DNA from 4 places in the Pseudoalteromonas sp. CH_XMU1449-3 genome. Region 1 is predicted to be linked to each of the others. Evidence: predicted binding sites of a transcription regulator. Region 1 holds the regulator's gene; each other region holds the start of a gene.
The links. The regulator LexA, encoded in region 1, represses DNA repair genes until DNA is damaged. The targets are predictions, from matches to a motif close to TACTGTATNNNNATACAGTA.
Positions count from the first base shown of each region.

Region 1 (3,736 bases):
ATTGGCTTTGTGACCGACTTCTCTAGGCCCTTTTGTTAATAACTGCGCTTGCGTTATTTTTGCGTCAATAAGCAGGTGAGCTTGCGCATTTTCAATGATTTGCGCTTTACTCGGTGCAGGCATTTTAGCATCTGTTCTGCCATCAAAAATAAACTTACCGCTAGAGGATGTAACTTCTATAATCGGGGTATTTAAAAAATGGCTATATTTAATACCCTCGATTTGCTCGAATTGCGCTGTTATTTTATCAATTGAAGCAGGGTAGTCCGACAATAAAAATGGGCTACTTAAACTGCGATTAGCCAGGTGCTTACCATGCACTTTTTCAAGTGGTAATGAGCTCATTACCAGCCCACCTAAGAGCCAAAAAAAGATCTGCAAAGCAAGTAAGTAGCCAAGCCATTTATGCCCTTTACGAGCATACTTAAACAGGCGTTTATTCATTATTACCCCGTTATTATTGTTATGTGGGCGCTATTTTAGGTTGTTTAGCTAGATTGCCAATGCGGCATAATGTCGCATTAACTGTATTCTAGATTTGGTATATATACAAAACTGAGTTAAAGTTTCAGTCGATATAAATAGAGGGTAAAAACGAGAGTATGTCGGAAATTCAATTTTTAAATGTAGATCTGGAGCTTGAGTCAAAGCACGATATAAGTGCGCTTGTTGCTGATTTGAAGAAAAACGCCATGGTTTTACATTATGACCAAGATGAATACCGCCAACTAGCACGTATTGAAGCAACCGCAGATATCAGCTCTCCAGATAAAGCAATTAACCAGCTTTGCGAGCTTATTGAGTCTTGCTCGCGCAATGCATTAAAACAGTGGTTATCGTGCTCAAAGCGTACATTTGATATAGGCTTTGAATCAGGTAATTCGCCTAAATGCTTTAACCAACCCCTGCATGCCGATACCTTGTTACGTATCTCTGCAATTGGCGCAGGGATTGAAATTACTATTTATCCTGTTGAAAAATAGCCAGAATTTATCGCTCTACAACAGCTGCGGTCATTCTTGATACGCAGCAAAGCTCTCCTGCGGCATTGGTAATTTTAATATCCCAAACAGAAGTTCGCTTACCTAAATGCAGCGGTCTCGCAGTTGCTGTTAACGTTCCTTTGCGTGACGCTTTCATGTGGTTGGCATTAATTTCTTGGCCAACAGCATAAAACTTATTGAAATCAACCACGAAATTGGCTGCATAGCTTGCCACTGTCTCTGCTAATACAACGTTTGCTCCGCCATGGACCATGCCCATAGGGTTATGATGCTCAGGAATAGCAGGCATGGTTGCCATTAAATAATCATCGCCAATTTCAGTTACCTCAATGCCCATAGTTTTCATTAAAGTGCCTTGCCCGGTAATCCCTTGTTCCAGCTCTTTACATTGCTCTAATGTGATTGGGTGGTGCCAAATGCTCATTGTGTTTCCTTAGCCTGCTAATTAAAGCTAATACCTTATGGCATCTTTCGGTGTGGTTCAATGTTAGTTTTGTAGCAATATGATGGGTTTAATTTAAATTTGCGATTTTCAAATAACTGTATATACTCACAGTTAAATGTACTGTATGGAAAACCAGTTGTATGCGCCCATTAACTAAACGCCAATCGCAAATTTTAGAACTAATTAAAGTCTTTATTAAAGATACAGGCATGCCACCTACGCGTGCTGAAATAGCTCAAACATTAGGTTTTAAAAGTGCCAACGCTGCTGAAGAACACCTAAAAGCACTGGCAAAAAAAGGCATGATCAAAATGAAGCCTGGGGCGAGTCGCGGTATTCAGTTAATTGAAGAAGATGAGCCAGAGCAACTAGGATTACCTTTAATTGGCCGTGTTGCAGCTGGTGAACCTATTTTGGCTCAAGAGCATGTTGAAAGTCACTGCCAAGTTGATCCTTCATTATTTAAACCTGCTGCCGATTTCTTACTGCGTGTAAATGGTATGAGTATGAAAGACATTGGTATTATGGATGGCGATTTGCTTGCAGTACACAGAACACAAGTTGCTGAAAACGGGCAAGTAGTTGTAGCTCGAGTCGATGAAGATGTAACAGTTAAGCGTCTAGAAAAAGCGGGTCGCAAAGTACTTTTACACGCTGAGAACGAAGAATTTTCGCCTATTGAGGTTGATCTTGAGCATGAGTCGTTCAACATCGAGGGGTTAGCGGTAGGTGTTATTCGTAACGCTGACTGGATGTAAGCGTTCCCAATTTGGTGCATTAAATTGACTCAATTTGGTGCGCCGCTAAAATTTTACTACTTAATTAGGATTTGTGAATCCTTACTCTTCATTTAAAGCCTTATATGGCGCAGTTTTCCTCTCTTTTTATATTTCGTTCTTACTCCTAAACATTAAATAACGCGCTGATTATAGTTGTTATTTCTGTACCAAAATAAACATTTATTATCATTAAAACTTGCTTATTGGTCATTTTTTAACTAATTGGTTAATACACTGTATTAACACCTAATTAATAAAAAGACACAAAAATGTGCGAGGTGTTAGTCAAGGGGTCGGTATCATAAGTGGGTCAAAATGATACGTAGTCGCTCTGAACAATAAGAAAAACGAATGGGCACCTTGTTGTATCGCCTTTTCGCTTTGCGTCTTGCAATAGCATCTAAAGGAGCCGTCACATGGGTAAACTGCGTTACGCCTTGTGGCTTATATTGTTTGCACTTCCTGAGCTTGCATTGGCAAATAGCCAATACAATATGCGTAAAGGGGTGACCGATATAAGTAATAATGTTTATGAGTTACACATGACGATATTTATTATCTGCTGTGTAATCGGCATCATCGTATTTGCGGTGATGTTTTGGGCTTTAATACACCACCGTAAATCCAAAGGGGCCAAGCCTGCCCAATTTCATGAAAGTACAAAAGTTGAAATACTTTGGACTGCCATTCCATTTGTCATCTTAATCGCCATGGCTGTGCCTGCCACAAAAACCTTAATTGCCATGGAAGATGCCTCTAAAGCCGATATCACCATTAAAGTGACTGGCTCACAATGGAAGTGGCATTACGAGTACATGGGCGAAGACATTGCTTATTACTCGATTCTATCTACACCTAAAGACCAAATAGACAACCAAGCAGAGAAAACTGAGCATTATTTGCTTGAAGTAGATAAACCGCTAGTACTTCCTATCAATAAAAAAGTTCGCTTTTTAATGACCTCAGACGATGTAATTCATTCATGGTGGGTGCCTGATTTTGCGGTTAAAAAGGACGCAAATCCTGGGTTTATCAATGAAGCGTGGACTCGTATTAACGAGCCAGGAGTATACCGTGGTCAATGTGCTGAGTTATGCGGTAAAGATCATGGCTTTATGCCTGTTGTGGTGAAAGCCTTACCTGAAGATGAATTTGCTAATTGGCTTGCAGATGCCAAGCAAGAAAAAGCCAATGCGGCCGCAGCAGATGTTGCTTTGCTTGATCAAACATTACCGAAAGAAGAGCTTATGGTCTTAGGTGAGCAAGTGTATATGGCAAGCTGTGCTGCATGTCACCAACCTACCGGTATGGGCCTACCAGGCGTTTTTCCAGCACTTAAAGGCAGCCCGATTGTATTAGGTGATGTAAAAGATCACATAGACATTGTGTTACACGGTAAGCCTGGTACAGCAATGCAAGCGTTTGATAAACAGCTTTCAATTAAGCAACTTGCTGCGGTTATTACTTATAAGCGAAACGCGTGGGGTAATGATACCGGCGATGTTATC
Region 1 covers NZ_JAYMDY010000006.1:150,490-154,225, forward strand. Annotated here, with positions in the region: gene WA256_RS09645 (hypothetical protein) at 1-444, opposite strand, end outside; gene WA256_RS09650 (hypothetical protein) at 603-983, shown strand; gene WA256_RS09655 (PaaI family thioesterase) at 991-1,428, opposite strand; gene lexA (transcriptional repressor LexA) at 1,590-2,207, shown strand; gene coxB (cytochrome c oxidase subunit II) at 2,645-3,736, shown strand, end outside.

Region 2 (3,736 bases), on a different contig from region 1:
GCATCGGCTAAACCTTGGATCATTGCGATTAGCACAGGTGTGATTTGTGCGGTTATGTTTTCAATTAAACCGCTACTCGATTTATTTGATATTCCGCCGCTACGTGTACTTCGCCGTAACTTAGGCGACCGTTTATTGGTAAGTAAAGTGCATCTTACTATGTCGGCGCTTACTGTGTTTTTACTGATGTGGTTATTTAGTAACAACCTCAAAATTAGTGCAATTTTGTTCCTTTCGACGGCATTTTTAATTGCCGTGTTATTTGGTTTATCAAAGGTTATTTTTGGTGGTGGCCGCAAACTTGGTTTAAGCCCTGGTAACAGTTGGTCATTGGCGATTGCGTCAATTCAAAAGCGTGCCAATGTGAATGCGGTACAATTAATTAGCTTTGCTTTGGCCATAAAACTATTACTGTTTTTAATTGTACTTAAGAACGACATGATTTCGGATTGGCAGTCTCAGCTTCCTGAAAATGCCCCTAATTCATTTTTAGTGAACATTACTGAGCAAGAGTTAGAGCCTATAACTAGCTTCTTAGCGCAAAACGATATGCCAACGTCTGATTTCTATCCGGTTGTGCGTGGCCGTGTAAACGCTGTTAATGGCGAGTTGGTTGCCCGCGAAGTATCGCAAGAAGACAACGAAAAGAAAGATGAAGAAGCCCGCTCTGGTATTGGCCGTGAGTTAAACCTAACTTGGCGTAAAGACTTACCAAATCAAAACGAACTTATCGACGGTACATGGTTTAGTGAAGACTCAGTAGCCGAGGCATCGTTAGAAGAGTCGATGCTTGAACGTCTTGATGTACAAATTGGCGATACGCTTACTTTCTTAATTGGTGCACAATCATTCGATGCAAAAATTACCAGTGTACGTAAGGTTAATTGGACCACACTTAAACCTAACTTCTTTATTATTTTAAGCCCTGATGTGCTTGCGAGTTTTCCTGCTACTTATATTTCATCAGTGAATGTAAAAGCAGAGAAAAAACGAGAGTTTAATGAGCTAATGCGTCAATACCCCACGGTTAACGTGATAGATGTTGAGAGTTTCATTAAACAAATTCGTTCAACCATAGAGCAAGTATCGTTAGCGATTGGCTTTGTACTAGCGATTGTGGTTGCCTGTGGCGCTTTAGTACTTATTTCGCAAGTGCAAGCAAGTTTAGGCGAGCGAATGCAAGAGATTGTCATTTTGCGAACTTTAGGTGCGAAAGGGCGCTTAATTAAAAATGCCACCTTATATGAGTTTTTACTATTAGGCGTTACTGCAGGTTTAGTCGCTGCCATTGTCAGTGACATCGCTCTGTTAATAGTGCAAAAACAAATGTTCGATTTAGCAGGTAAGTTCCACCCTCATATTTGGGTGATTGGCCCAGCAGTCGGTGGCTTATTCGTGGCATGTTTGGGCTATTTGATGATAGCCCGCACAATGCGAAAAAATACCCAAGGCTTATTACGCTCACTCGCGTAAAAGTCTCTTGAAGGTTGGCTATAAAATGCTCGCAATTGCGGGCATTTTTTATGAATTGCAATTGGTTACTGGTAATTTATACAGTGCTCTGGCATTATTAACCGCAGATAATAATGATAATAGACGGATCAGTTAGTTGGCGATTATTTTAGGGATTGATCCTGGTTCACGGTTAACAGGGTACGGCGTGATTGCTCACCAAGGTGCTAAGTTCACTTATTTAGGTAGTGGCTGCATTAAATTGGCTGATCACGATTTTCCGGTACGCTTAAAAATGATTTACCAAGGGATCAGTCAATTGGTAGAGCAATTCTCACCAGACAGTTTTGCTATCGAAAAAGTGTTTATGGCACACAACCCAGACTCAGCGCTTAAGCTCGGTCAAGCACGTGGCGCTGCTATCGTTGGCGCTTCAATGGCAGAGCTGCCAGTTTATGAATATTCAGCTAGGCAAATTAAGCAGGCCGTTGTAGGTAATGGCGGAGCCGATAAGTCTCAAGTACAGCATATGGTTAAAAACATTTTAAAGCTGCCTGGTACCCCTCAAGCCGATGCCGCAGATGCCTTAGCAATTGCTATTTGTCATGCACATTCAGAACAAAATTTAATAAAACTTGCGGGCAGTGCGAGCAAAACCGTAAGAGGACGATTAAGGAAGTAATATGATTGGTCGATTAAATGGCTTACTAGTAGAAAAACAGCCGCCAGAAATTCTTATTGAAGTAAGTGGTGTAGGCTACGAAGTGCAAATGCCGATGACCTGCTTTTATGATTTACCTGCAGTGGGTGAGCAAGCGATTATTTATACCCATTTTGTGGTACGTGAAGATGCCCAGCTATTATTTGGCTTTAACAACAAAACCGAACGCGCTTTATTTAGAGAGCTTTTAAAAGCCAATGGTGTAGGGCCAAAACTTGGTCTTGCTATTTTATCGGGTATGTCGGCGCAGCAATTTGTAAGTTGTGTTAATAATGAAGATGCAACAACACTGGTTAAACTGCCGGGTGTTGGTAAAAAAACGGCTGAGCGTTTAGTGCTCGAAATGAAAGATAGACTCAAAGATTGGGGTAATGACTTATTTACACCATTTAGCGATAATGCCGTCATTGAGCCATCAAGTGATGATAGCCTAGTGGCAAATAATGCTGCAGATGATGCAGTATCAGCATTAGTGGCATTAGGCTATAAGCTACCGCAAGCACAAAAGGCGGTTAAAACAGTGAACAAACCAGATATGACGACCGAGGTTCTAATTAAAGAAGCTCTAAAATCAATGTTGTGAGTAAACCATGATTGAAGCAGATCGCTTAATAGATGCGAGTGAACAAAGTAACGAAGACAGTGTTGATCGTGCCATACGACCAAAGCTGTTAACCGATTACACAGGCCAGCCGCATGTTAAGCAACAAATGGAAATTTTTATCGAGGCAGCTCGCCACCGTGGCGAAGCGCTGGATCACTTATTAATATTTGGTCCACCGGGCCTTGGTAAAACCACACTTGCAAATATTGTTGCCAACGAGCTTAACGTTAATATTAAAACAACATCAGGGCCAGTACTCGAAAAAGCAGGCGATTTAGCCGCACTTTTAACGAACCTTGAAGAAGGCGACGTACTGTTTATTGACGAAATACATCGCTTGAGCCCGCAAGTCGAAGAGATTTTGTATCCCGCAATGGAAGATTATCAGCTGGATATAATGATAGGTGAGGGCCCCGCAGCACGCTCTATCAAGCTTGATTTGCCGCCATTTACTTTAATTGGTGCAACAACTCGTGCTGGCTCACTCACTTCACCACTTAGAGACCGTTTTGGTATTGTTCAGCGATTAGAGTTTTATTCTGTTGAAGACTTATCAAAAATTGTTGCCCGCTCAGCAAGCTTTTTAGACTTAACCATGTGTGATGAAGGCGCAACCGAAATCGCCAAGCGTTCACGCGGTACACCGCGCATAGCAAACCGTTTATTACGCCGCGTTCGTGATTACACCCAAGTGAAATCAGACGGTAAAGTAAATGCTACAGTTGCAGAGCAAGCCCTCGATATGATTGATGTCGATAAAAGCGGTTTTGACTACATGGATAGAAAATACTTGCTAGCTATTATCGAAAAATTTATGGGCGGCCCCGTTGGCCTTGATAACCTAGCGGCTGCAATTGGCGAAGAAAAAGAAACCATTGAAGATGTCATAGAGCCGTTTTTAATTCAACAAGGCTTTATTCAGCGTACCCCCCGCGGACGACTTGTTTCAGACATCGCTT
Region 2 covers NZ_JAYMDY010000009.1:81,518-85,253, reverse strand. Annotated here, with positions in the region: gene WA256_RS12650 (ABC transporter permease) at 1-1,473, shown strand, start outside; gene ruvC (crossover junction endodeoxyribonuclease RuvC) at 1,610-2,134, shown strand; gene ruvA (Holliday junction branch migration protein RuvA) at 2,136-2,756, shown strand; gene ruvB (Holliday junction branch migration DNA helicase RuvB) at 2,764-3,736, shown strand, end outside.
Region 2: a site for LexA is predicted at 1,540-1,559, ahead of ruvC (crossover junction endodeoxyribonuclease RuvC). Genes of this name have one in related genera too.

Region 3 (3,736 bases), on a different contig from region 1:
ATTCCAACAAAAACCAGTTTGATTATGGCGACCAAACAACAAGCGGGTTCATTGGCTGATGCCTTGATGATTTTTAAACAACATCAAATTAACCTAGTAAAATTGGAATCTCGTCCAGTACCTGGAAACCCATGGGAAGAGGTGTTTTATGTTGACCTTGAAGCAAACCTTGATGACTTACATGTTAAGCAAGCGCTTGAAGAGCTAAAAGAACACACCCAATACACACGTGTATTAGGCTGCTATCAAAGTGAGTCTTTGCAAGCTGTTAGTGTGTAATAGCCAACCTAGGTATGATTAATGAAAAGGAGCTCGTTGGCTCCTTTTTCGTATAATTTCATCTTAGATACTTGCACCCACTGCCCTGTCTAAGCATAATCTTGAAAACAATTTGAAATTGGAACTTTCATGAATTGGTTAGCAGAATTAGCAACTAAAAGAACACCTTGGTTATTATTAGCCGTTATTTCCCTCGCATTTGAAATCACTGCGTTATTTTTTCAATACAACATGGGCCTTGAGCCATGCATCATGTGTATATATCAACGTACCGCTGTTTTAGGCTTACTTGCAGCGGGTGTGATTGGTGCAATTAACCCACAAAATATGGTTGTTCGCTTAGTCGCATTTGCCACTTGGGGTGTCTCTGCAATTTGGGGTTACTTTATTGCCAAAGAACACATTGCAATGCAAAACAATACTGACCCTTTTGCATTTAGCTGTGCATTTGAACCTAACTTCCCAAGTTTTATGCCTTTGCATGAATGGATCCCTAGCTTCTTTGCCGCTACTGGTGATTGCGGAAATATCGATTGGCAGTTTGCTTCTATGAGTATGCCAGCATGGATGGAAGTGATTTTTGCAGCATTTTCAGTGGTATTTGTGGCTATTCTAGTTAGCCGATTAGTGAGTAAAAAGTCGCTATAATGATTTATTTTTTTACTAGCCAAATCCCTGCTTTAAAAAGCTTTAAAGTAAGGCAACGCCAGCAAATTATTGCCCTTGCTTTGGCTCATTTAAGCCCAAGCAAAAAGATCATTTTATCAGTATGTAAGCTTGCCTTTTTAGCACCATTATTTTTAGGCTTGGCCTACTTTGAAGGCTGGATGCTTATTCCTTGGTTATTGTTAGCGGGCTTGAGTTACCCACTCATCACAACACCTATCGAAAACATGTTCGCATTAGCGCATTTAGACAAAGCTATCGATGAATTTAAACAGGGCGAATAACGCCCTGTTTAGGTGTATAGCCCGCTATTTATAATGTAATTTTCCCCTCAAGTTTAGCAAATAGCTTATCGCCAATTCCTTTTACTTCTTTTAATTGCTCTACCGACTTAAACGGACCTTGCTTTTTACGGTGCTCAACAATCGCTTTAGCTTTTGACTCTCCAATACCCGGTAATTGAGTAAGTTGATCTATGCTGGCTTTGTTTATACTGAGCTTTTGCATTTTAACTTGTGTTGCTTCGGTTGGTTTAACGGCGAATGCCGATGTAGCAGGTAGTAACGCAATGCTTGTGGCAAGTAAAATACTTGATAGTAATTTCATAATTTCCTCCATGATGTCCATCTTGGACAGGTAGTTAGCTATTACCCAACACTCACTCCATCGCTTGTGTTTAACTTTGGGTAACAATTTAAATAAAGCTAATGTCCCTATTATTGTCAAATTTGCTGAATAAAATTTTTCTCAAGTTACTTGCAAAGTAAGCCCCGAAGCATTACTGTATATAAAAACAGTAATCAAAGTAGCGGTATTACGCTGCAAATGCCACGCTTAAATGCAGGAGAAATCATGGCTGTTGTTGTTAAATATGTTGTAGAAAGAAACGGAGTCGAGCGCATGACGTTTACTACTAAGAAAGAAGCTGATGCGTATGACAAAATGCTCGACATTGCTGAGTCATTAGAACTAATGCTTGAAAAAGTTGATGTACCATTAAGCGAGCAACAAATTGAGTCACTGGCGCTTGAAATGGCAAAAGAAAAAGACCAATTTATGGCGGTACTTAAAGGTGCAAAAGACGCCCCAGCTAAGCCTAAAAAAGCAAAGTCAGACGACAACGTTGCTGATATAAAAGAAAAAGCGGCAAGCTAAACGCAAATTTAGATCATAAAAAAGGGCAACAGATGTTGCCCTTTTTTGTGTTTAATCAAAAACTACAGTGACGACTCAACTTCATCAAATAAGTCTGTAATTTCTTTTTTCGGCTCAGCTGTCATAAGGCTAACAACAACAATAGCAATTGTTGATAAAATAAAGCCTGGGACAATCTCATAAATGATTGCACTTAATGCTTGGCCATCAATTGTAATTGGCGCGTAAATCCAAAACAGCACTGTTGCAGCACCAACAACCATACCACTAATAGCGCCTTGTAAGTTCATGCGCTTCCAGTAAAGGCTCAGTAATACGAGTGGACCAAATGCAGCACCAAAACCTGCCCATGCATTACTCACTAAATCTAAGATAGAGCTATCGCGGTCATAGGCTAAGTAAATAGCAAATAGAGCCACCAAAATAACACTAATACGACCAACTAAAACCAGCTCTTTTTGAGATGCGCTGCGGTTTAAGTAAATCTTATAAAAGTCTTCGGTTAGTGAGCTTGAACACACTAATAACTGTGATGAGATGGTACTCATAATCGCCGCTAAAATAGCTGCCAATAAGAAGCCGGCAATTAAAGGATGGAAGATAAGCTCAGACAACACTAGGAAAATCGTTTCTTTATCATCAATTGGCATTTGGTTTTCAAGCATATAAGCAGCACCAAATAGACCTGTTAGCACAGCACCAATAGCTGAAAGCGTCATCCACGACATACCCACACGGCGCATAGTCGGCATATCTTTCACAGAACGCACAGACATAAAACGCACAATAATATGTGGTTGACCAAAATAACCAAGGCCCCATGCCATTGCAGAGATAATCGCAATCGTTGAGCCACCAGCAAACCAATCCATCATATTAAGCGCATGAATTTCTGATTCTTTTGGTGAGCTTAATAATAAGTCATAGCGTGCATTTGCAAGTGTATCCATAACTGGCTGATCAAGCATGGTAAACGTTGCAATTGGCACAGCCAGCAACGAGATAAACATGATACAGCCTTGTACAAAGTCAGTCAGGCTCACTGCTAAGAAGCCACCAAACAAAGTATATAACACGACAACACCGGTTGTGATGTACAGACCCATTTCGTAGCTCATATTAAATGAGTTTTCGAACAACTTGCCGCCTGCAACAACACCTGATGAGGTATACAAGGTGAAGAAAACAATGATTACAATCGCAGAGATCACACGCAGAATATTTTTATTATCATCAAAGCGGTTCGCGAAGTAATCAGGAATGGTGATTGAGTCATTCGCCTTTTCTGTGTAAACACGTAAACGAGGCGCGACTAGGAAGTAGTTAGCCCAAGCACCGAGTACTAGACCTATGGCAATCCAAACCTTGCTTAAACCAAACAAATACATTGCACCCGGTAGACCCATTAGCAGCCAACCACTCATGTCTGATGCGCCAGCTGAAAGCGCAGCAACACTTGGTGATAAATTACGACCACCTAGCATATAGCCTGATACATCGTCGGTAGATTGCTTATAAGCATACAGCCCAATCCCCAGCATGACGATGAAGTACATTGCTAACGAAATTATCATTCCTGTTTCCAAATTAGCCTCCAAAAGTTGTTTAATGTTGGCTTTTAATCCGAATAATGACT
Region 3 covers NZ_JAYMDY010000002.1:252,186-255,921, forward strand. Annotated here, with positions in the region: gene WA256_RS03650 (chorismate mutase) at 1-279, shown strand, start outside; gene dsbB (disulfide bond formation protein DsbB) at 409-927, shown strand; gene WA256_RS03660 (DUF6170 family protein) at 927-1,229, shown strand; gene WA256_RS03665 (ComEA family DNA-binding protein) at 1,258-1,551, opposite strand; gene WA256_RS03670 (YebG family protein) at 1,798-2,100, shown strand; gene putP (sodium/proline symporter PutP) at 2,163-3,674, opposite strand.
Region 3: a site for LexA is predicted at 1,725-1,744, ahead of WA256_RS03670 (YebG family protein). Genes of this name have one in related genera too.

Region 4 (3,736 bases), on a different contig from region 1:
GAAACTCTTGACCAAGAATTTGGTGAGCATGTTTTGGAAACTCACTATTTGCTAATAATGAGTTGCTACTGAAAACATAGGTATTTTTAAGCGCTAATTGGTTTGCAAACTGATAGCACCAAGTTTCGCTGCCTTGCACAATGACAAGCTGGCGATGCTTTGCGATCACCAGCTCATTACACAGTGCTGTTAAATACTCATTATAAGGCTTGAAGTCTTGCATACTGTGTTACAAGCCATTTGCTGCCTAGGTCATCAAAGTTCACTTGAATACGTGACTGTGCGCCGCTACCTTCGTAATTGAGTACGGTTCCTGCGCCGAATTTGGCGTGTAATACGCGTTGCCCTAAGTTAAAGCCGCTATCTTCAAATGCGGCATGTGTTACTGATGGACTAAAACGACCTGCCGCTGGCGGTCTTGAAACCTGTGTTTTAATACGAATTTCTTCGATACAGTCTTCAGGCATTTCACGTAAAAAGCGTGATGGGCTATGGTATTTTTCTTGTCCGTATAAACGGCGACTTTCTGCGTGGCTAATATATAGTTTTTCCATCGCGCGAGTCATACCAACATAGCAGAGGCGGCGTTCTTCTTCTAAACGACCAGACTCTTCATTACTTTGTTGTGATGGGAACATGCCCTCCTCAACACCAACCATAAATACCAGTGGGAATTCTAGGCCTTTTGCTGAGTGTAATGTCATCATTTGCACTGCGTCTTCGTGCTCATCAGCTTGGCCTTCGCCAGATTCTAGTGAGGTATAAGCCAAAAATCCCTGTAGTGGTGAGCTGAACTCTTCATCTTCAGGGAGTTCGTATTGACCACAAGCACTGATAAGCTCTTCTAAGTTTTCTACGCGGGCACGGCCTTTTTCACCTTTTTCAGCTTGATACATTGCCATTAACCCTGAGGTTTGAATGGCGTATTTCGCTTGCTCTTCTAAGGTGAGATCGCTGATTTTATCTTCGATATGCTCAACAAGTTCTAAGAATTTAGTGACGGCACTCGCTGCACGGCCAGATAGGTGTTGTTGCTCTACAATTGCTTTTGCGGCATACCAAAGTGGCAATGACTCATTGCGCGCACAATCACGAATGTGGCTTAGTGTTTTATCACCAATGCCGCGAGCAGGGGTGTTAATAACGCGCTCGAAAGCGGCATCATCTTGACGGTTACCCACTAAACGTAAATACGAAAGTGCATCTTTGATCTCTTGACGTTCGAAGAAGCGCATACCGCCGTAAATACGGTATTTTAAACCTTCTTGTAGCATCGCTTCCTCGAGTACACGAGATTGCGCATTGTTACGGTATAAAATGGCGGCATCTTGTAATGCATTACCTGCATTTAGCCAGCTACGTAGTTTGCTGCTAACAAAGCGCGCTTCATCTAATTCATTAAACGCAGCGTAAACAGAAATAGGCTCACCATCATTGCCGTCAGTCCACAGGCTTTTGCCCATGCGTTCAGCATTGTTTTTGATCAGCGCATTTGACGCTTTTAATATTGTTGCCGTTGAACGGTAGTTTTGTTCAAGGCGAATGGTTTCGGCTTCGAAGTCAGTTAAGAAGCGTTTGATATTCTCAATTTTTGCGCCACGCCAGCCATAGATACTTTGGTCATCATCACCTACGATCATAATACTGTTGGTGTTACCTGCGAGTAATTTTAACCAAGCGTACTGGATTGTATTGGTATCCTGGAACTCGTCTACCAGCATGTGGGCAAAACGCTGTTGATAGTGACGTAAAAGAGTAGGGTGATTCTTAAGTACTTCGTAGCAGCGCAGCAGTATTTCTGCAAAGTCGACTAAACCTGCACGGTCACAAGCCTCTTGATATGCAGCATAGACTTTCAGCATCATTTGCTCATTAATATCGTAGGCTTGAATGTCTTTAGGACGTAGACCTTCATCTTTTTTCGCGCTGATATACCAACCAAATTGTTTTGCTGGCCATTTTTTATCATCGATGTTCATCGCTTTGAGTAAGCGTTTGATCATACGTTGTTGATCGTCAGAATCTAAGATTTGAAAGCTTTCAGGTAAGTTCGCTTCACGGTGATGGGCGCGTAAAATCCGATGAGATAAGCCGTGGAAGGTACCAATCCACATACCACCAACCGGTGCTTTTAACGTTTCTTCTACACGGGTACGCATTTCTTTTGCGGCTTTGTTAGTGAAGGTTACCGCAAAGATGCTGTATGCAGAAGCTTGCTCAACTTGCATGAGCCATGCGATGCGATGAACAAGTACTCGAGTTTTACCAGAACCTGCACCTGCAAGTACCAGCATATTTTGCAATGGGGCTGCGACTGCATCCCGTTGTTTGTCATTTAAGCCATCGAGTAATTCTGAAACGTCCATCGTTACGCCTTTTCAATCTATAATGGGTGGAGTATAACAGGTGTTTATGCAAGGCTAAATAAAATACTGTTTTTATAAACAGCTATTTTGGCAAGTCATTAAAATTACGATATAAAAATTGTGAATTTGACCGATTTTTAGCAAAAAGAACTAAAATTAAAATAACGCTACTTTTTAACACTTTGATTTGTAAGTCATAATAAGTTGGCATAAAGTGTGATTATAAAAAGTATAATCATTAAAAACTACAGAGGTTAGTATGGCAGAGCAAGGTTCTGGCGGTAATGTAATCGCAGCAATATGTAATATCTTTTTTCCCGGTTTAGGGCAATTGGTACAAGGTCGTTTAATGGCGGCTATTGCATTCTTTTTAGCATGGGTTATTAGTGGTGCACTAATTTATGTGGCAGTTGGTTTTATTTTACTGCCAATCGTATACCTATGGGCGATTATTGATGCTGCACGCTTCAAGTCGCGACTTTAGCTATTTAATTAGCACAAACTCGAGCGCCACTTAGGCGCTCGAGTGTTTTAAGGCGACTAAACTCGCCACGTTTAGCTGCAAACGGTATAATTAGCAGATAACGTATTAAGAGTACCCTCCATGGAATATCAATTTATCCGCGACCCTATTAGCGGTTTACGCATTAAAATTTCCTCTGAACACGCCATCATAGGCCGTTGGCTAAACGAAGAAGTCGGAAAAGAAAAAATCGCGATGGTGCAAGCGTTGATCTCTGCTGTTAAGAGCAGTCATGAGTCTTTAACCTTACAAGGTCAAGAAATTGATTTGATCTTAAATAAAGACGAAGCGCTATTCGAAGCGCATGCATTACATCAAGACAACGAAGACTTAGTTGCCTACCAAGATGATGATTTAATGCTTGAAGAAGAAGGCTTATGCAGTGGCTGTGGCTTTGAAGATTTTGTTGATTTAATTGAATCTTGGCAAGAATTTACACAAGGCCGATAAGCAGAAGCATATCCTGCTTATCGGTAGCTAATTTATTGCTCGCTCACTGATTTAACAGCGGCTAGTAATAAATCTTCTGTTAAGCGTACTTTGTAATTTGGGTTGGCGTATTGAAAATGAACTAACCCATTTGTATCTATCACAAATACAGCGGGTACTGGCAGTGCTACTTTTGGCTCACCTTCTAACGAGACAAAGTTAACCCCAAGCTTATTACGGTAAATCTTTGCTGTTTTGTCATCTAAATAAAATGCTAAACCTAACGTTTGCGCCAAAGTAAGGCTGTCGTCAGAAAGCAATTGATAGCTAGGAGCTGTAATTTTTGTTTCAGCGAGTTTTTCAGGGCTATCTGGTGAAACGGCAATTAGTTGCGCGTCTAAGCTTGCTAATTCTTTCT
Region 4 covers NZ_JAYMDY010000019.1:5,026-8,761, forward strand. Annotated here, with positions in the region: gene WA256_RS17930 (GNAT family N-acetyltransferase) at 1-223, opposite strand, end outside; gene uvrD (DNA helicase II) at 201-2,366, opposite strand; gene WA256_RS17940 (hypothetical protein) at 2,626-2,850, shown strand; gene WA256_RS17945 (YacL family protein) at 2,971-3,339, shown strand; gene WA256_RS17950 (peroxiredoxin-like family protein) at 3,372-3,736, opposite strand, start outside.
Region 4: a site for LexA is predicted at 2,431-2,450, ahead of uvrD (DNA helicase II). Genes of this name have one in related genera too.